3 regions of the Thermatribacter velox genome follow, and region 2 is predicted to be linked to each of the others. Evidence: riboswitches for the same ligand, from Rfam matches in the RefSeq annotation. Region 2 holds a riboswitch; each other region holds the start of a gene.
The links. A riboswitch is a leader RNA that binds a small molecule or an ion and turns the genes downstream of it on or off. The one in region 2 is predicted to bind cobalamin.

Region 1 (5,068 bases), 460 kb from region 2:
AGCCTGAAAAGCTTTGTAAATAGCTCGCTCGATGCGATACCTATCAAAAGGCACGATTCTCCCGTCCCTCTTTTGAACTTTTCGGGGAGCGAGTAGATCATAAGTTTCTTCCATTTTTTAAACCCCCTTTTCCTTTTCCTTAACCAGAGAGCCTAAGATTTCTATGAACTGGTCTACATCGCGAAACTCACGGTAGACCGAAGCAAAGCGTACGTAAGCTACCTGGTCAATTTTTTTCAATTTTTCCATAACCTTTTCCCCAATATATGAAGAAGGTACCTCTTCAAAGCCCTCTTCCTGGAGCTCTTTCTCGACTTCGCTGGCTACGGCCTCTAAAGTTTCCGTGGACACGGGTCTTTTCTCACAGGCTTTTAAAAGCCCATTGAGAATTTTTTTACGGTCGAACAACTGCCGGTTGCCGCTTTTTTTAATCACTACTAAAGGTTCCCGTTCACAACGCTCATAGGTTGTGAAACGACGGTGGCAACTCTGGCACTCTCTACGTCTGCGCACGCCATATCCGTTTTCAACAACTCTGGTATCGATTACCCGTGAATCTGGCTCACCACAGTAAGGACAATGCATGATAACCCCAATATGTAGGATTAATGCAATTTAAAACATCCATATATAGTATAACTCCACATTTTGGAAAGTCAATCGCTGATGGAGAAAATTTTTTTGCGAAATAATTTGTTTTTTCGAATTCAAGGAGTATGAGTCGTCAAGGGTGTTTGCGATTTTTCAAGTTCGATAAAGTTCAGGGCGGCGCAAGTCCTGGAAGAGGATATGTTGCATAGAGTTTTCAGCTTTGGGATGATGATAGCGTTTGATTTCTGCTTTCGAAAATTCGAAAACCGCTAACTGATTTCCTGGAAGATACAGTTCCCTTAACACATCGCCTCGGGGATTAATGACTATCAAGCCTCCACCAGATTTCTCTTTTTTGGGGAACCACAGGTTGCAACAGGCTATGAATACCCGATAGTCATAAGCGCGGGCTGGCAAGTATTTATTCCAGAGATTGTTTCGCGGGAAAGGTGTGGCATGAGGTCCAAATATTATTTCTGCGCCCTTGCTTTTCAGGGTAGCTATAACTTCTGGCAGGTGCCATTCCACGCACAAAGCGATGCCAAAACAAACTTCGGGGTGTTCGAAAACGGGGAGTTCATTGCCCGGATGGAAAAGGCGTTTTTCTTTCGCGCTTAAGTGGGTTTTTCGGTAAACTTTTCTTTCGCCCCAGGGGAAAAAGATGCCGTGGGCTATGAAGAGGTTTCCAGATTTATCCTGTTCGATGAAGCCAGCCAGGACGGTAATCCTGGTTTCCCGGGATAGCTTCTGAACTGACTGCAGCAGAGGGCTGTTCGGGCCACAGGGTCGAATGGTGACTGGATTCAAGGAGTATCCATGTAGGGAAAGCTCTGGGAAGCAGAGAATTTCCACACCAGCTGCTTGAGCTCCGTAAACCATTTGGCGGTGCAAGTTCAGAGCGGCTTCGTCGTTTAGTAAATTTTCAATTTGAGCTATTCCTATCCGAATATTTTGCATGTCCTATTGTTTTAGAAACCAACTTTGCTATAATATAGCGGAAAATTTTAAAAGTGAATAGTAGCGATTTTCTCAGGTGTTCGGGAAACCGGTGCAAATCCGGTGCGGACCCGCCGCTGTGAGAGGGAACGAAAGGTGCACAAAGCCACTGGCTGAAAAGCTGGGAAGGCGCACCGAGTAGGCTGAAGCCCTCAAGCCAGAAGACCGGCCTGAGAAACGAAGTTTTTTCGGCCTCTGCGAGGTTCAGAGGGCGAATTTTCGTTTTTTCAAAAACCATGAAAGGGGGAATTGGTATGTTCAGAAGGTCTCTGGTGATTGTTTTAAGTATTGTGCTGGTTTTGTGTTTGTTGGTTGGGGTAAGCTCTGGAATGTCCAGAGAAGATAAGAAAGCGTTGTTACTTGTTGCTTTTGGCACTTCTTATGAGGACGCTTCTTCCGCTATTAAGAATGTTTTTGAGCTTGCCAGGAAGGAGTTTCCAGGGCTGGAAGTGCGCCTTGCTTATGCTTCCTCTATGGTACGTAAAGCTCTTGAGAAAAAGGGACAGAAAATTGACAGTCCCGTTACCGCGCTGGCTAAACTTGCAGACGAAGGATTTAACAAAGTTGCGGTACAGCCTCTTTTCGTAATTCCAGGGATTACTTACGACTATGTAGCAAGCGTTTGCCAAGCTTTTTCTGCGATGAAAGATATATATGGGAGACCGGTTTTTGAAGAGCTTTATTTAGGAAGACCTCTACTGGAGCATCCCTCTGATTATGAAGAGGTTGTCCAGGCTTTGCGGGAAATATTTGCTCCAACCCTCTCTAAGGAAGGAACGGCGTTGGTTCTGATGGGTCATGGAAGCGAACATTCTGGAGGGGCTGCTTATTCTATGTTGTATCTCATGTTGCAGAAGGAATTCGGAGAAAATGTTTTCCTGGGTACAGTAGAGGGTTTCCCCTCTTTCGAAGATGTGGTAACGGAACTTGAAGCACAAAAGGTAAAGAAAGTAGTTCTTGCGCCTTTTATGCTGGTTGCTGGCGATCATGCTCTGAATGATTTGGCTGGAGAGCATAGCGATTCCTGGAAAGTGCAGCTTAAGCAGCGAGGTTTTTTGGTGTCAACCGTTTTAAAGGGATTGGGGGAATATGATGCTTTTGCCAGGATTTTTGTGGAACGCGCGAAAGAAGTCGTCGAAAAGCTCTAAAGCTTTATGTCTTACGTAGCAGGGCGTAGAAGACAGTTGCCAGGCAGGACCAGGCGAGAGTCTCTCGCCTGGTCCTGCATCCTCATTCTTGGGGCGGTTTTACTCTTTGGTGTTCTTTATTTTGTAGGCAAAGGTTTTGTGGAGGTTCCCTTAGTGGAGGTTTGGAAAATTATTTTGGGGAGAGATACCGCTCAGGAAATGTGGCATGATGTGGTGCTCTATATACGTTTGCCCCGTATTTTAGGTGCTCTTTTGATTGGATTGATTCTGGGTTGTGCAGGTTGTATCTTCCAGGCTTTACTTTTGAATCCCCTGGCCAGCCCCTACACTCTTGGGGTTTCTGGGGGAGCTGCTTTTGGGGGAGCCTGTGCACTGTATCTGGGATTGTCTAACCCTATTTTTCCTGCTTTTTTGGGCGGTCTTGCTTCGCTTTTGCTGGTTCTTTTTATGAGCGGGAGAAGGGGTAGTTTTCGAACTGAAAGTCTGGTTTTAGCGGGGATTATAGTGAGTTCAGTTTTTTCTGCGGGAGTAAGTTTCATGAAGCATCTTTTTGGTGAGGAAGTGGGAAGTCTGGTTTTTTGGCTAATGGGTACCCTGGTGGGTATTCACCTCAAAGAGGTGATGTGGCTTTGGCCTTTTGCAGTGGGAATAATTATGGTGGGTGTTTTTTCAGCCAAGGCGCTGGACGTTTTGTGTCTTGGGGAGAAAGTAGCCCGTCAATCTGGAGTGGCTACTGAGACTTTTCGCCTTTTGCTTTTGATCGTGGCTACTTTGGGCACTGCTGCAGCAGTGTCGGTAGGAGGCATAATTGCTTTTGTGGGTCTGGTGGTGCCCCATATTTTTCGAATCGCTTTTGGTCCGCTTCACCTTTATCTTTTGCCGCTTTCGGCTCTGGGAGGTGCGCTGTTACTTTTGGTTTCGGATAACCTTATTCGAGTTTATTTTGGAGTAGAGATACCGGTTGGTGTTTGGACTACGCTCATTGGTGGTCCCTTTTTCTTTTATCTTTTCATTAAACGAGTTTCCTGGCGTGAGGGACGAAGTGAAAGTTGAAGTGGAACTGCATAAGGTTTCTTTTTCATACGGGGAGGGATGGGTGTTTAAGGAAATTTCTCTACGCCTTACAGGAGGAGTTTTCTATGCTTTGCTCGGTCCCAATGGTTCGGGCAAAAGTACTTTGTTGTCTTTAATTTCTGGTCTCCTCGTGCCTCAAGAGGGAGAAGTTATACTTTGTGGGAAAAAGATGAGAAAGATATCTTTACGAGAAGTGGCTCGCCATGTGGCTCTGGTTCCTCAAGATTTTTTTGTACGTTTTCCTTACACGGTTTATTACACAGTTCTTACTGGTAGGTTTCCCTTTTCCTCGGGAAGGTGGGCCTACTCTGAGGAAGATCATCGTTTGACCAAACATTACCTTGATGAAGGGGGCATTCTCCATCTTGCAGATTCTCCGGTGACTGCTCTGAGCGGCGGAGAGTCTCAGAAGGTGGCCTTTGTGAGAGCTTTGGTGAGAGAAACACCGGTTCTTCTTCTGGATGAGCCGGTTTCCAACATCGATGTTGCTTCTACACTCAATTTTTTGAAGAAAGCTCGGCTTCTGGCTCAAGGGGGAAAACTGGTAGTAGCAGCTTTTCATGATCTAAATCTTGCTTCGCTTTTTGCCGATCAGATCATCTTTGTAAAAGGGGGGCAGGTGGAACTCTGGGAGGATAAAAGAGAAGCTCTGAGTCCTCAAAACATTCAGCGGATTTTTGGTATCGAGGTGGTACCTTACGAGAGCCCTGAAGGGGAACTATATCTTTTATACAGAGTGGAATAAGGGGGTGTGGTTGATGCGTCTGAAAAAGGTTGTTTTGTTGATTTCTGTTTTCTGGGTTGTCGTGTTTTGTATTTGCCAGGGAACCTGGGCCGAAGTATCCATTCGTGATTTCCGGGGGAAAGAGGTTGTTTTGGAGGAACCGGCGCATCGTATAATTTCGCTCTATACTGCTCATACCGAGAGCCTTTATTTTCTGGGTGCCCAAGAGAACCTGATAGCGGTTTCTACTTCCTGTGACTTTCCTCCTGAAGTGGCTCTCAAGAAAATCGTTGATTATCGCTCGGATCCAGAAAAAGCCATAGCGCTAAAACCTGATGCGGTTTTGGTGCGGGATTACGTTGTAACCAACTATCCTCGCTTTGTAGAGGCGTTAGAGGGGGTGGGTATTCCGGTCATCGATTTAAATCCCGAACACCTTGCCGATCTTGATGATTACTTTGCCGCGCTCGGAGCAATTACCGGTTTAAGCGGACAGGCCAGGGAGCTTTCCGAGAGTTTTCATCAGGAAATAACG
Region 2 (5,068 bases):
TTTGTGCGGAGTGCTTATACTAAGCGGTATGAAAAAGGGTCGCAGGGTGTAGGGGTGGATTTCCTCCAGGAATTTCACGCCAAACAGTTCGCTGAGAACGGAGCTTTTCATAACTTCTTCAATTTTTCCAAAAGCGAATATTTTCCCCTCTTTCATGAAAAGTGCCTGGTTGCAAAACTGGGCTGCCAGATTGGGGTCGTGAAGAACGCATAGAATGGTAATTCCCTGCTCTCTAAGTTGAGTTAGTATAGACATAATCTCCAGCTGGTAAAGTATATCTAAGTGGCTGGTTGGCTCATCAAGCAGGAGAAGCTCTGGTTCCTGGGCTAAAGCTCTGGCAATCATAACTCGCTGTTTTTCTCCCCCGGAAAGCTGGGCAAAGGGTTGTTCCGCTAAGTGAAGGGTGGCAGTTTGTTGCATGGCTCTGTTTACGACCTGGTAATCCCTAAGGCTTTCTTTCTGCCATTTCCGCCAGTGCGGAAAACGCCCCATCATTACTATTTCATGGCAAGGTAGCTCCAGCTGGTCAGGAAAGTTTTGGAAGACCATGGCAATTTTTTTTGCCCTGGCTTTTCGCGGCAGTCTGAGCAGGTCTTTTCCCTCGAGGTACACCCTCCCCTGAGCGGGTTCCAGTAGGCCGGCAAGCAGGGACAACAGGGTGCTTTTTCCGGAGCCGTTGGGGCCGAGCACGCCCACAAAAGCTCCTCGCTCTATTCCAAAGTTCACCCTGCGGACTGCAGGCAGGGAGCCGTAGTAGAAAGAAAGCTCTTTGGCTTTAAGGTATTCACCCATGGAGTTTCTTCCTTTTGCGAAGAAGGTAGATAAAAAAGGGAGCTCCCAGCAAACTGGTGATAATTCCTACTGGAAGCTCCACGGGATTAAGGATGCTTCTGGCAGCGGTATCAGCCCAAAGCAGTATGATTCCTCCGCTCAGGAAGGAAAAAGGAAGGAGCAGGCGGTGATTCTGGCCAAATAGCAGGCGCATTATGTGAGGAACTATTAACCCCACAAACCCGATTACGCCACTTGCTGCCACACAGCTTGCCACCACCAGGGAACAAGCGAAAACCAGCCACCTTTTCACCCGCTCGATATCCACCCCCATGCTTTCTGCTGTTTTTTCACCAAGCAGCATGATGTTCAGTTCTCTGTGGAAAGCGAGCATGAAGGGTATTCCCGCACTCAAAAATGGCAAAACCATTTTTACTTCCCTCCAACTCCGGTTCCAAAGGCCACCCATTAGCCAGAAGACAATCTGATGCAAATCATGACCGGCAAAAAACATGGAAAGCGAAACCAGAGCCGAGAAGAAAAAACCCACAGCGACGCCGGAAAGAAGCAGAGTCTCAAGCGGGGTTTTCCGGTTTACCTGCCCGAGTGAAAACACCAGAAAAGTGGTTAAAAGCGCAAAGGAGAAAGCCGAAAAAGGCACTGCGTAAAGACCAAAATTCCATTTTTTGAGAATGGCCAGCACTGCTCCAAAGGAAGCTCCGGAACTGATTCCCAGAACGTAGGGGTCGACCAGGGGGTTGCGGAAAAGACCCTGCAGCACTGCTCCGGATATGGAAAGACCGCCTCCTACCAGGGTGGCGAGAGTTACTCTGGGCATCCTAACCTGAAAAAGGATGGTTTTCTGAAGGGGGGAGATGTCCTGCCAGTGAAAAATTGCCCAGAAGTCACCGCTTTGGAAGCGACCTCTTCCAAAAGAAAGTGCTAAAAGAAAACTCAGAAGGAGGCCGACTATTAGACCTCCTTCCCAGAGGAAAACCTTTTGGGATGACCTTTTGGTCGTGTTGCTCGGCTCAGTTATCTTGGGTTGCTGTCTGGGATTGAATTTCGTAGTCTTCAAAACGATACTCACCAAATATTTCAGGGTGAATTATCTTTGCGAATATTTCCAGTGCCTGGACTATTCTCGGTCCAGGGCGGGAAACGATGTCGCTATCTACCCGGGCTACTCTCCCCTCTTTGACCGCTTTTAGGGTTTGCAGGCGCTGATCCTGCAGGAGGAATTGATAGGGAAGGTTCTGGGCATCTCCATGATTTTCTACCACCGTTATAATATCTGGATTGCGACGCAGGAGCTCTTCTAACTCAATACTTACATAGCCCTCAAGGTCTGAAGCAGCGTTTTTGCCACCCGCTTTTTCGATGAGTTCATCAATGAAGGTACCTTTGCCCGCTGTCCAGATAGGTTGGTGCCAAATCAGGTGGAACACCAGAGGTTTTTGGACTTCCGTCATTCCAGCTGTTTTTTCTTCCACCCTTTTTATGCGCTCTCTAAGGCTATGTACCAATGCTTCCCCTTTTTCTTCCACGCCACATATTTTGGCTAATTTTTCCAGGTCAGAGAGGATTTCTTCCATGTTTTGGGGATTAACCAGGTATACCGCAATTCCCAATTCTTCCAGCCTGGTAAGCAATTCCTGGGGATTCAAGGAAGATGCCACCACTAAGTCGGGTTGCAAAGAGAGTAGTTTTTCGAGTTCCACTTCGGTTATGGTGCCCACTTTTTCTTTGTTCAATGCTTCTTGAGGAAAGTTGCAATAGGTAGTCACGCCCACTATTTTTTGAGATAAAGAGAGGGCGAAAAGCATCTCAGTGCAGGAGGGAGCAAGAGAGACAATCCTTGCTGGTGGCTGAGCAAGTTCAACCTGCTGTCCCCGGTCATCGGTTACACTGAGCCCAAATGCAATGTTTGCAAAAAGCAGGACAGAAAGCGCAAAAAAGACGGTAAAAATTTTTAACCGTTTGTACACCGTTAATCCCCCTTTCTCGCTTTTAGGGAAGGAGGAGGGGGAGAGGGAGGGCTTTCACTTGATTATCCCACCTCCTCTTTCCGCGAAGAGTGGTTGGGAACGTCCTGGGCAGGTCTCCTGGCTCCCGGATCCTTGCCTTACCGCACCTTCCCAGCCTTTGCAGGCCAGTGGCTTTTTTGCGGCAGGCTCCCCGGTTACAGTGGCGGGACCGCACCGGATTCACACCGGTTTCCCTTTTAAGGCAGAAAGCCACCCAGAACTCTCAACGCTGAATTACATTATACCACAAAAGAAAAAAAGAGTTTTTTAGGAAATCATAAGCCAGATGATTCCCCAAGCGAAAAGCATCAAGGTTGCCGGGATAAGCAGGCGGTAGACTTTCTTGAAACTTGCTTCGAAAAAGCGACAGGAGAAGATGAAGCAAAGGTGCATGGGTGAAAGCAAAACCCCGGAAAAACCACTCAGGTAGAGAATCGGAAAAACACTGGGGAGCGTTTGGGCGTTGAAAAAAGAAAGGACCATAGGAAAGGCAATACCCACAAAAGCAGCAGTTAAGCCAGTAAGCAGGCCGGTAACCATGGGGAGCAACATGCCCAGCAAAAGAAGCGGGACATCTTTGCTAATTAGAAAACTGGCCATTTTATCGATGTCCTGATTTGCAAGGAGTATGTTTTTGAAAATCAGTACGCCAATTACATCAAAAAGTATTGCCCAGGGAAAGCTTCTGGCAAGAAATTTTCCAAGGGTTTTTAAAGGGAGGCGTTTGGTTATTGAAAAAGTGGCTATTCCCAGGATGGCTCCTATCCAGACGGGAATGCCGAGAAGCACGCTGGCTACGGGCACCATGAAAGGCAAAAGCACAAAAAGCAAGTTTTTCATATCCGGAGCAAATCGACGAGTTTTTTCGGGCAGGGGGATTTGAAGGTGGCGTTTTACCGCGAGCCAGCCCGCTCCCGCTGCTATCAGGAAGAAAGGGAAATGGTGGGCCATAATCCAGGTAGCGGGTAGGCCCGATACGGAAGCAGCAAGCAAAACTCCCGGATAAAGCGGTAGAAAAAATTCCCATATGTGACGGAACCAGTAATTGGCAAAGGCCAATATATCTCCATCCTGGGTGTAAGGTGTAGCTGCTGTTTTTACTAAGGGGGCTGAGAAAAGAGCTCCACCTGGCATGGGTAAAATGCCCACCAAGGAAGGAAGGATAACCCCGGCCAGCTCAGGTCTTTTGAGTACTTTCTGGACTGAGCGGGTTAACACATCGAGTTCTCCGCTGTGAGCCAGGGTACCTCCAAGTAGGGTTACAAAAATAACGCTTAAAAGCAGTGCCAGGTTGTCAGGGTTGGGCCAGAAGGTGGAGGAAACAACCCTCCACCAGCCCAAAGGGTTAAAACCCGAAAAAATCAGCAGAAAAAGAGAAACACCCAGGAGCGACCATCCCAAACTGATTTTCTTCTGGAGCAAAAAAGAACAACTACAAAGATGCAAATTATTTTCAGCGCTGCCAGCATTTTTCCGCTTTTTGTGTTTCAGGCAGAGGGGATAACCAGAACGTAGAGATTACACTGGCGGGGGCCATTGAATTCGTAAAAATAGATGCGTTGTCCTTCGCCGAGCATGAGTTTTCCCTCCAAGGCAATAAGTACTTCAGTTGGAGCTACAAAAGCAGCACCCACTTCAGGAGTCTGAAAGTCCTGGCCCTCTTCCAGGACTTTCTTTAGTAATCTGTTCAGGGGAGGATTGGAGGAGGAAGGGCTTTGGGCAATTCCCTGAATGTTAATTGCTGCATCGCTATGGGGGACATAAACGAACACTCCTGCTTCCTTAGAGCCACTTTCTCGAACCACTTCTTCAATCAGGGGGGTTACGTCTATGGTTTCCTCTCTTTGTCGGGTGGTAAGCACTATGTTTTTAAACAAGTCGACTTCCCTCCCTTTTTGGTTTTTTGGTGCTATATAAATTAGCCTTTTACTGCACCGAACGTCAAGCCCCGTATCAGGTAGCGTTGCATGAGAAGGGAGAAAACGATTACTGGAATCATGGTGATGAGCCCGGCTGCAGCGAGAGGCCCCCAGGCAATACGCCACCCGGTTATAAAGCGTCCCAGATAGATGGGAAGGGTTTGGGCGTCCTTGCTGGTGGTGAGGACCAGGGCCATCAGAAATTCTCCCCAGCTCTGGATAAAAGACAGAGTGGCTACCGCAGCTAAACCTGGAGCAGCGAGAGGCAGGCTTACTCGGGTAAAACTTTGCCATATGCCTGCTCCGTCCACATAGGCTGCTTCATCAAGTTCTCGGGGAATTTCGTTGAAA
Region 3 (5,068 bases), 250 kb from region 2:
GTTCTGGAGTATATTCGCGTATGCTGTCCAGACACTTCCGAGTATATTCGAGGTTGTTGCGGGTGAGGATGATGATAGAAGTAAGCCGAGGTAAATCCCTTTTAGTCGCAGAAACTAAATACTGATATACCCTGCTTTCCTCCTGAAGGTTTTGAGGACTCAACCCCCATTTTTTTAGATCCCCAATCAAACCAGCAGGAATTTCTTCTCCACGAAGCGAAGTAGTGTACAGCCCTTCTATGTTAAAGCCAATTTCTTTAAACATCCTCACCAGGGAAGATGCAGTAAAGAAACGCAAATGAGTACGATCCAGGATGCCGGCTTCTTGGTACTCCCACTTTCCCTCAAGAAGAGTCTTGATTACACTCCAATGGCGCACGTTGGGAACGCTTGCCACAATTTGACCACCATTCCTTAAAATCCTTTTGGTTTTTTTGAGTGCTTCCCAGGGATCAACAAAATGTTCCAAAACATCCGCAAAAATCACACAATCAAAATAATCAGAAGGCAAGTCCTCCACTATCTTTTCGTAGTCGCCAACTATGACTTTATCGAGATTACCAGAGGCCACTTCTGCAACCCGGGGGTTAATTTCCACACCCCAGACTTCGCAATCTCTTTCTTCTTTCAGAGTTTTCCCGAGATTCCCCTCACCACAACCCACATCCAGCACCTTACGGCATCCAGGCATGATAAGATTGCGCACCTCAGGTCTTGAATATGAGTAATAACCAGCTGGTTCTCTCCTTTTCTCTGCAACAACTGGATTGGTCGCAACAGACAAACTCCAGCGCTCCTTCCAGCGGGTAACCTCTCTCTCAAAAACCATCTGTGTTGAGCGCTCAAGCTCTCCCTTGCATCCAACCCCAACCACCGTATGGGGAAAACGGGGGTGTCCCACCCACTCCACAAAGCGATAACCAAATTTTTGCAGTAAACTTTTGAACCCCTCCGGCGTAAAGCGCCAGTAATCAAAAGGATAATCATGAATTGGAAAATTCATCACTGAGCTGATTACCACGAACCCACCTGGCTTTAAAATTCGGTATACTTCATCCATTGCCCTGCGCACAAATTCAACATGTTCAAGCGTATCCATCACCAAAACTGTTCCTACCGCACCATCGGGAAGCTCAATATTATGAAGATTCAAAATACAATCAACACCAGGTCCCGGACGCATATCGCAACCCACATATTGCTTCCCTGGAAAGAAAGGTCACAAATCAGCGAATCCTTCCTGACCCGCCACCTGGAGCGAACCAAATTCATAAATGGGTTCCTGAAAAGGCAAAAGAGGCACTATAACCCGAACGAAATCCTTGATTATTTCCCGCACCGACAATAACCCTCCGAACTTTTGCTTTTTTCGAGATAAAAAAGCTTGCCAAAGCACTCAAAATTCAAAAAAGTGCCAAAATCCTTAGATGTCCTGATGTTACTTCCTTGTGAAGATTTTTGCTTCCTTTCCCAAAAATTTATTTGAAAGAGCTTCACTGCAAAAAAGAAGTCTTTGAAATAATAAATAATCCGGTCTCAGCCCAACACGAATCAAAATCAGAAAAAACTGCGCGTACTTGTAACAAAGAAAAACCTGCGGAGAGGTTCGCTCTATGGTGAAAACAGTAAAGAAAATAATTCTCCACCCAAAGCACCTAACTCTTGAAAATTCTCTACTCTTTGCTATCATACACTCAGAAAGTGAATACTGGCTCAACCCTTCGTGGTTGCTCCTTCGGGGAGCTGAAAAGGGAAACCGGTGCAAGTCCGGTGCGGACCCGCCGCTGTGAGAGGGAGCGAAAGGTGTAAAAAGCCACTGGCTGAATAAGCTGGGAAGGCGCACCGAGTAGGCTGAAGCCCTCAAGCCAGAAGACCTGCCACGAAAGGATGGGCGAGGATGAAGGCAAAGTCCTCGGCTCAAAGCATGCTTTGGGTCGGGGACTTTATTTTTAATAAGCAAAATAAAGGAGGTTATACCATGTCCAAATCAGCCTATGCTCAGTCAACTGTAGCACGCTTGACTATTACAGCGACCCTGATTGCTCTTTCTGTGGTGGGCTCTTACCTCAAAATACCCTCACCAACCGGAACAGTTGCTCTCGACTCTCTTCCTGGATTTTTGGGAGCAATTCTTCTGGGGTATCCAGAAGGAGCAGTTATTGGGTTTTTGGGCCATATTCTCACCTCGCTCAACGTGGGATTTCCTCTGGGTTTGCCAGTGCATCTTCTCATTGCCTGCGAGATGGCGGTTATATGTGTACTTTTCAGGCTGCTCTATCAGAAAAACCGTATTCTGGGTATAGCTTGTGGTGTCTTTCTTAATGGTGTTTTGGCACCAGCTACTCTTGTTCCAGTCTTTGGGTGGGGATTTTTTACCGGGATTGTGGTTTCTCTGCTTGTGGCATCAGCAGTGAATATAATCCTTGCCTCCTTAATTTTTGAAATGCTCAAGAAGCGATGAATAGACGCGATGCGGTATTTATCAAAATAAACGAAAAGGAACTCATGCTTGTTGCCTGCGACTCCTTAGGTGGTATAGGCCCCAAAAGCATGGATTTTGTAAAAGCAGAGGTTGCAACCTGTGCAAAATATACTTTCCGGGTCGCTCTTTCTGAAATCCTGAGTTTAGGAGGAAATCCCATTGCTTTTTCGTTAACTCTTTCCACTGAACCCTATCCCTTTATCGAACAAGCGTTATCGGGCATCAAGGGGGAGCTTGAGGCTTGTGGCCTCAGCCCCCTTCCTTTCGTGGTCTCTTCAGAAAAGAACTTCCCCACCCATCAAACTGGCCTGGGCGTAACCGTGATTGGCATGGTAAACCATGAGGAGCTAATTTTTGAAAAAAGCTGCGAAGGTCTTAACGTGTTCCTCTTGGGAAGCCCTGCGGTTGGAGAAGAAGTGCTTGCAAAGCAAAATGAAATTGCTGGTCCTTCCGACATCATTGCTCTGCGAGAAAGCGTGTTGTGTGGAGACATCATCCCGGTGGGGTCCAAGGGAGTGTTCTGGGAACTAACGACATTTCTGCAAAGCACCGGACTCACCGTAGAGATTGAAAACCCCTTCCCGCTTCCACTTTACAAAAGCTGCGGCCCCGCAACGGCACTTCTTTTCACCACTTGGGAAGAGGAAAAAAAAATACACAAGGTTTCAAAAAAACCACTTTTTCGATTAGGAAAACTCAGAAAGACCTAAATTGAAAGCACTGCAGAGGCACGGATTTTGCTCTCCTTGAGCAACAAAAGCGCTCGATTGGCTTCTTCAAGCGGGAACACTTCAATTTGTGTTTTGAAATGCAGCCTTCTGGAAAGTTCAATAAGCTCCTGTACGTCCTTTCTGGTGCTATTTGCCACGCTCTGTATACAGCGCTCTTTATAAACCAAGTCATAAGGAAGCTCTGGAATTGGAGTGGAATAAATACCTGCTGTTATCACCCGTCCCCCCGGACAGAGGTATTCAAGGGCCACCTTCACCAGATGCCCGGCGGGAGCGAAAATGATTGCTGCATCAAGCTTTTCAGGCGGTACATCCTCAGCCCGACCCACAAAAGAGGCACCAAGCTCTCGAGCGAGCTTCTGGTGTTCCGGAGAACGGGTAAAGACAAATACCCGAACACCTTCAAAAAGTGCCATCTGGGCAACTAAGTGCGCTGAAGAACCAAACCCAAAAAGTCCCAGTATCTCGCCTTCCTTTACTTTGCTTTGCCGATAAGCTCGATAACCAATAACTCCACCACAAAGAAGAGGAGCAAATTCCACATCTTCATACCCTTCAGGAATCGGATACGCGGCTTCCTCTCTAAAAATTGCAAACTCGGCGTAACCCCCGTCCAGGTCATAACCAGTAAACAACGCATTTTCACAGAGATTTTCCATACCCTGTCTGCAAAAGCGGCATACCCCGCACACCTGGTTTATCCAAGGTACACCAACCCTCTGACCTACCTCAAGGTTGTTTACTTTCTTTCCTCTTTCAACCACTTTTCCCACAATCTGGTGGCCAGGAACAAGCGGGAGTTTATGGGGAGGAAGTTCGCCCTCCACGATGTGTAAATCGGTATGGCACACTCCACAGGCAGCGACTTTTATCAAAACTTCATCGTCCTCTACTCCTTGAAGCGCAACTTCCTTGAGGAGCAGTGGAGAAGTCTCTACCGGAGCCGTTCGCTCAAGAACCATGGCCCGCATTGCACATCTCACCTTGGAAAAAGTTGAAAGTTTTCTTTAACCCTTCCCAAAGGTCTACCTCTGGCACCCAGCCCAGAATCCTTCGCGCTTTCTCACAAGAAAGCGCAATGTGGTTGATTTCCCCTTTGCGTTCTTTTTCGAAAACAACCTCCACCTTTCGACCCGAAATTTTCTCAAGCAACTCCACAAGCTCCAAAACGCTGGTTTCTCTGCCAGTTCCAATATTGTAGACGCCCGAAGGTGCGAAGACGGCAAGCAGATTGGCCCGGGCCACATCTTCCACATACACGTAATCTCGAGTTTTTCTCCCATCACCGAAAACAACACAGGGTTTCCCCCGAAGAATCCTTCCGCAAAAAATAGCTACCACCCCAGCTTCACCCTGAGGGTCTTGACGCGGACCATAGACGTTACCATAGCGCAGGGCAACGTACTCAAGCCCCCACACCCGGTGATAATACTCAAGGTACATTTCTACACTTCTTTTAGCCACACCGTAGGGAGAAAGCGGAGAGGTAGCAGCACTTTCTTTTACCGGTAAAACATTTGGCTCACCATAAATGGCCCCACCCGTAGAGGCAAAAACGAACTTTTCAACCTGGAACTGGCGGCTGAGCTCAATCAGGTTCAAACTTCCCAGAATGTTAATCCAGGCATCAAAGGTCGGATCCTCCACTGAGCGGCGAAGGTTAATCTGAGCCGCATGGTGATTGATAATATCTGGTTTTTCCTCTTCAAAAACCCTGCGCAAGGCAGCAGAATCAGTGATATCCACCTGATAAAAAGTGGCTGCGGGGTTCAAATTAGCTTTCTTTCCTGTCGACAGATCGTCGACCACCACCACCTGGTAGCCAGCAGCAAGGTAATTGTCAACCACGTGGGAG

Region 1: another riboswitch for cobalamin. It lies ahead of QBE54_RS09170 (sirohydrochlorin cobaltochelatase); the one in region 2 lies ahead of QBE54_RS00250 (ABC transporter substrate-binding protein).
Region 3: another riboswitch for cobalamin. It lies ahead of QBE54_RS10360 (ECF transporter S component); the one in region 2 lies ahead of QBE54_RS00250 (ABC transporter substrate-binding protein).

Annotation. Positions count from the first base shown of each region.
Region 1 covers NZ_CP121689.1:1,851,514-1,856,581, reverse strand. Annotated here, with positions in the region: gene QBE54_RS09185 (ribonucleoside triphosphate reductase) at 1-114, opposite strand, end outside; gene nrdR (transcriptional regulator NrdR) at 118-585, opposite strand; gene QBE54_RS09175 (nitrilase-related carbon-nitrogen hydrolase) at 745-1,548, opposite strand; cobalamin riboswitch at 1,606-1,776, shown strand; gene QBE54_RS09170 (sirohydrochlorin cobaltochelatase) at 1,842-2,735, shown strand; gene QBE54_RS09165 (FecCD family ABC transporter permease) at 2,742-3,788, shown strand; gene QBE54_RS09160 (ABC transporter ATP-binding protein) at 3,778-4,554, shown strand; gene QBE54_RS09155 (ABC transporter substrate-binding protein) at 4,568-5,068, shown strand, end outside.
Region 2 covers NZ_CP121689.1:45,838-50,905, forward strand. Annotated here, with positions in the region: gene QBE54_RS00240 (ABC transporter ATP-binding protein) at 1-792, opposite strand, end outside; gene QBE54_RS00245 (FecCD family ABC transporter permease) at 785-1,861, opposite strand; gene QBE54_RS00250 (ABC transporter substrate-binding protein) at 1,803-2,759, opposite strand; cobalamin riboswitch at 2,849-3,031, opposite strand; gene QBE54_RS00255 (DUF401 family protein) at 3,066-4,139, opposite strand; gene QBE54_RS00260 (YjbQ family protein) at 4,286-4,675, opposite strand; gene QBE54_RS00265 (carbohydrate ABC transporter permease) at 4,717-5,068, opposite strand, start outside.
Region 3 covers NZ_CP121689.1:2,063,876-2,068,943, forward strand. Annotated here, with positions in the region: gene QBE54_RS10355 (glycosyltransferase) at 1-1,183, opposite strand, end outside; cobalamin riboswitch at 1,708-1,897, shown strand; gene QBE54_RS10360 (ECF transporter S component) at 1,979-2,461, shown strand; gene QBE54_RS10365 (hypothetical protein) at 2,458-3,192, shown strand; gene QBE54_RS10370 (zinc-dependent alcohol dehydrogenase family protein) at 3,189-4,196, opposite strand; gene QBE54_RS10375 (NAD-dependent epimerase/dehydratase family protein) at 4,165-5,068, opposite strand, start outside.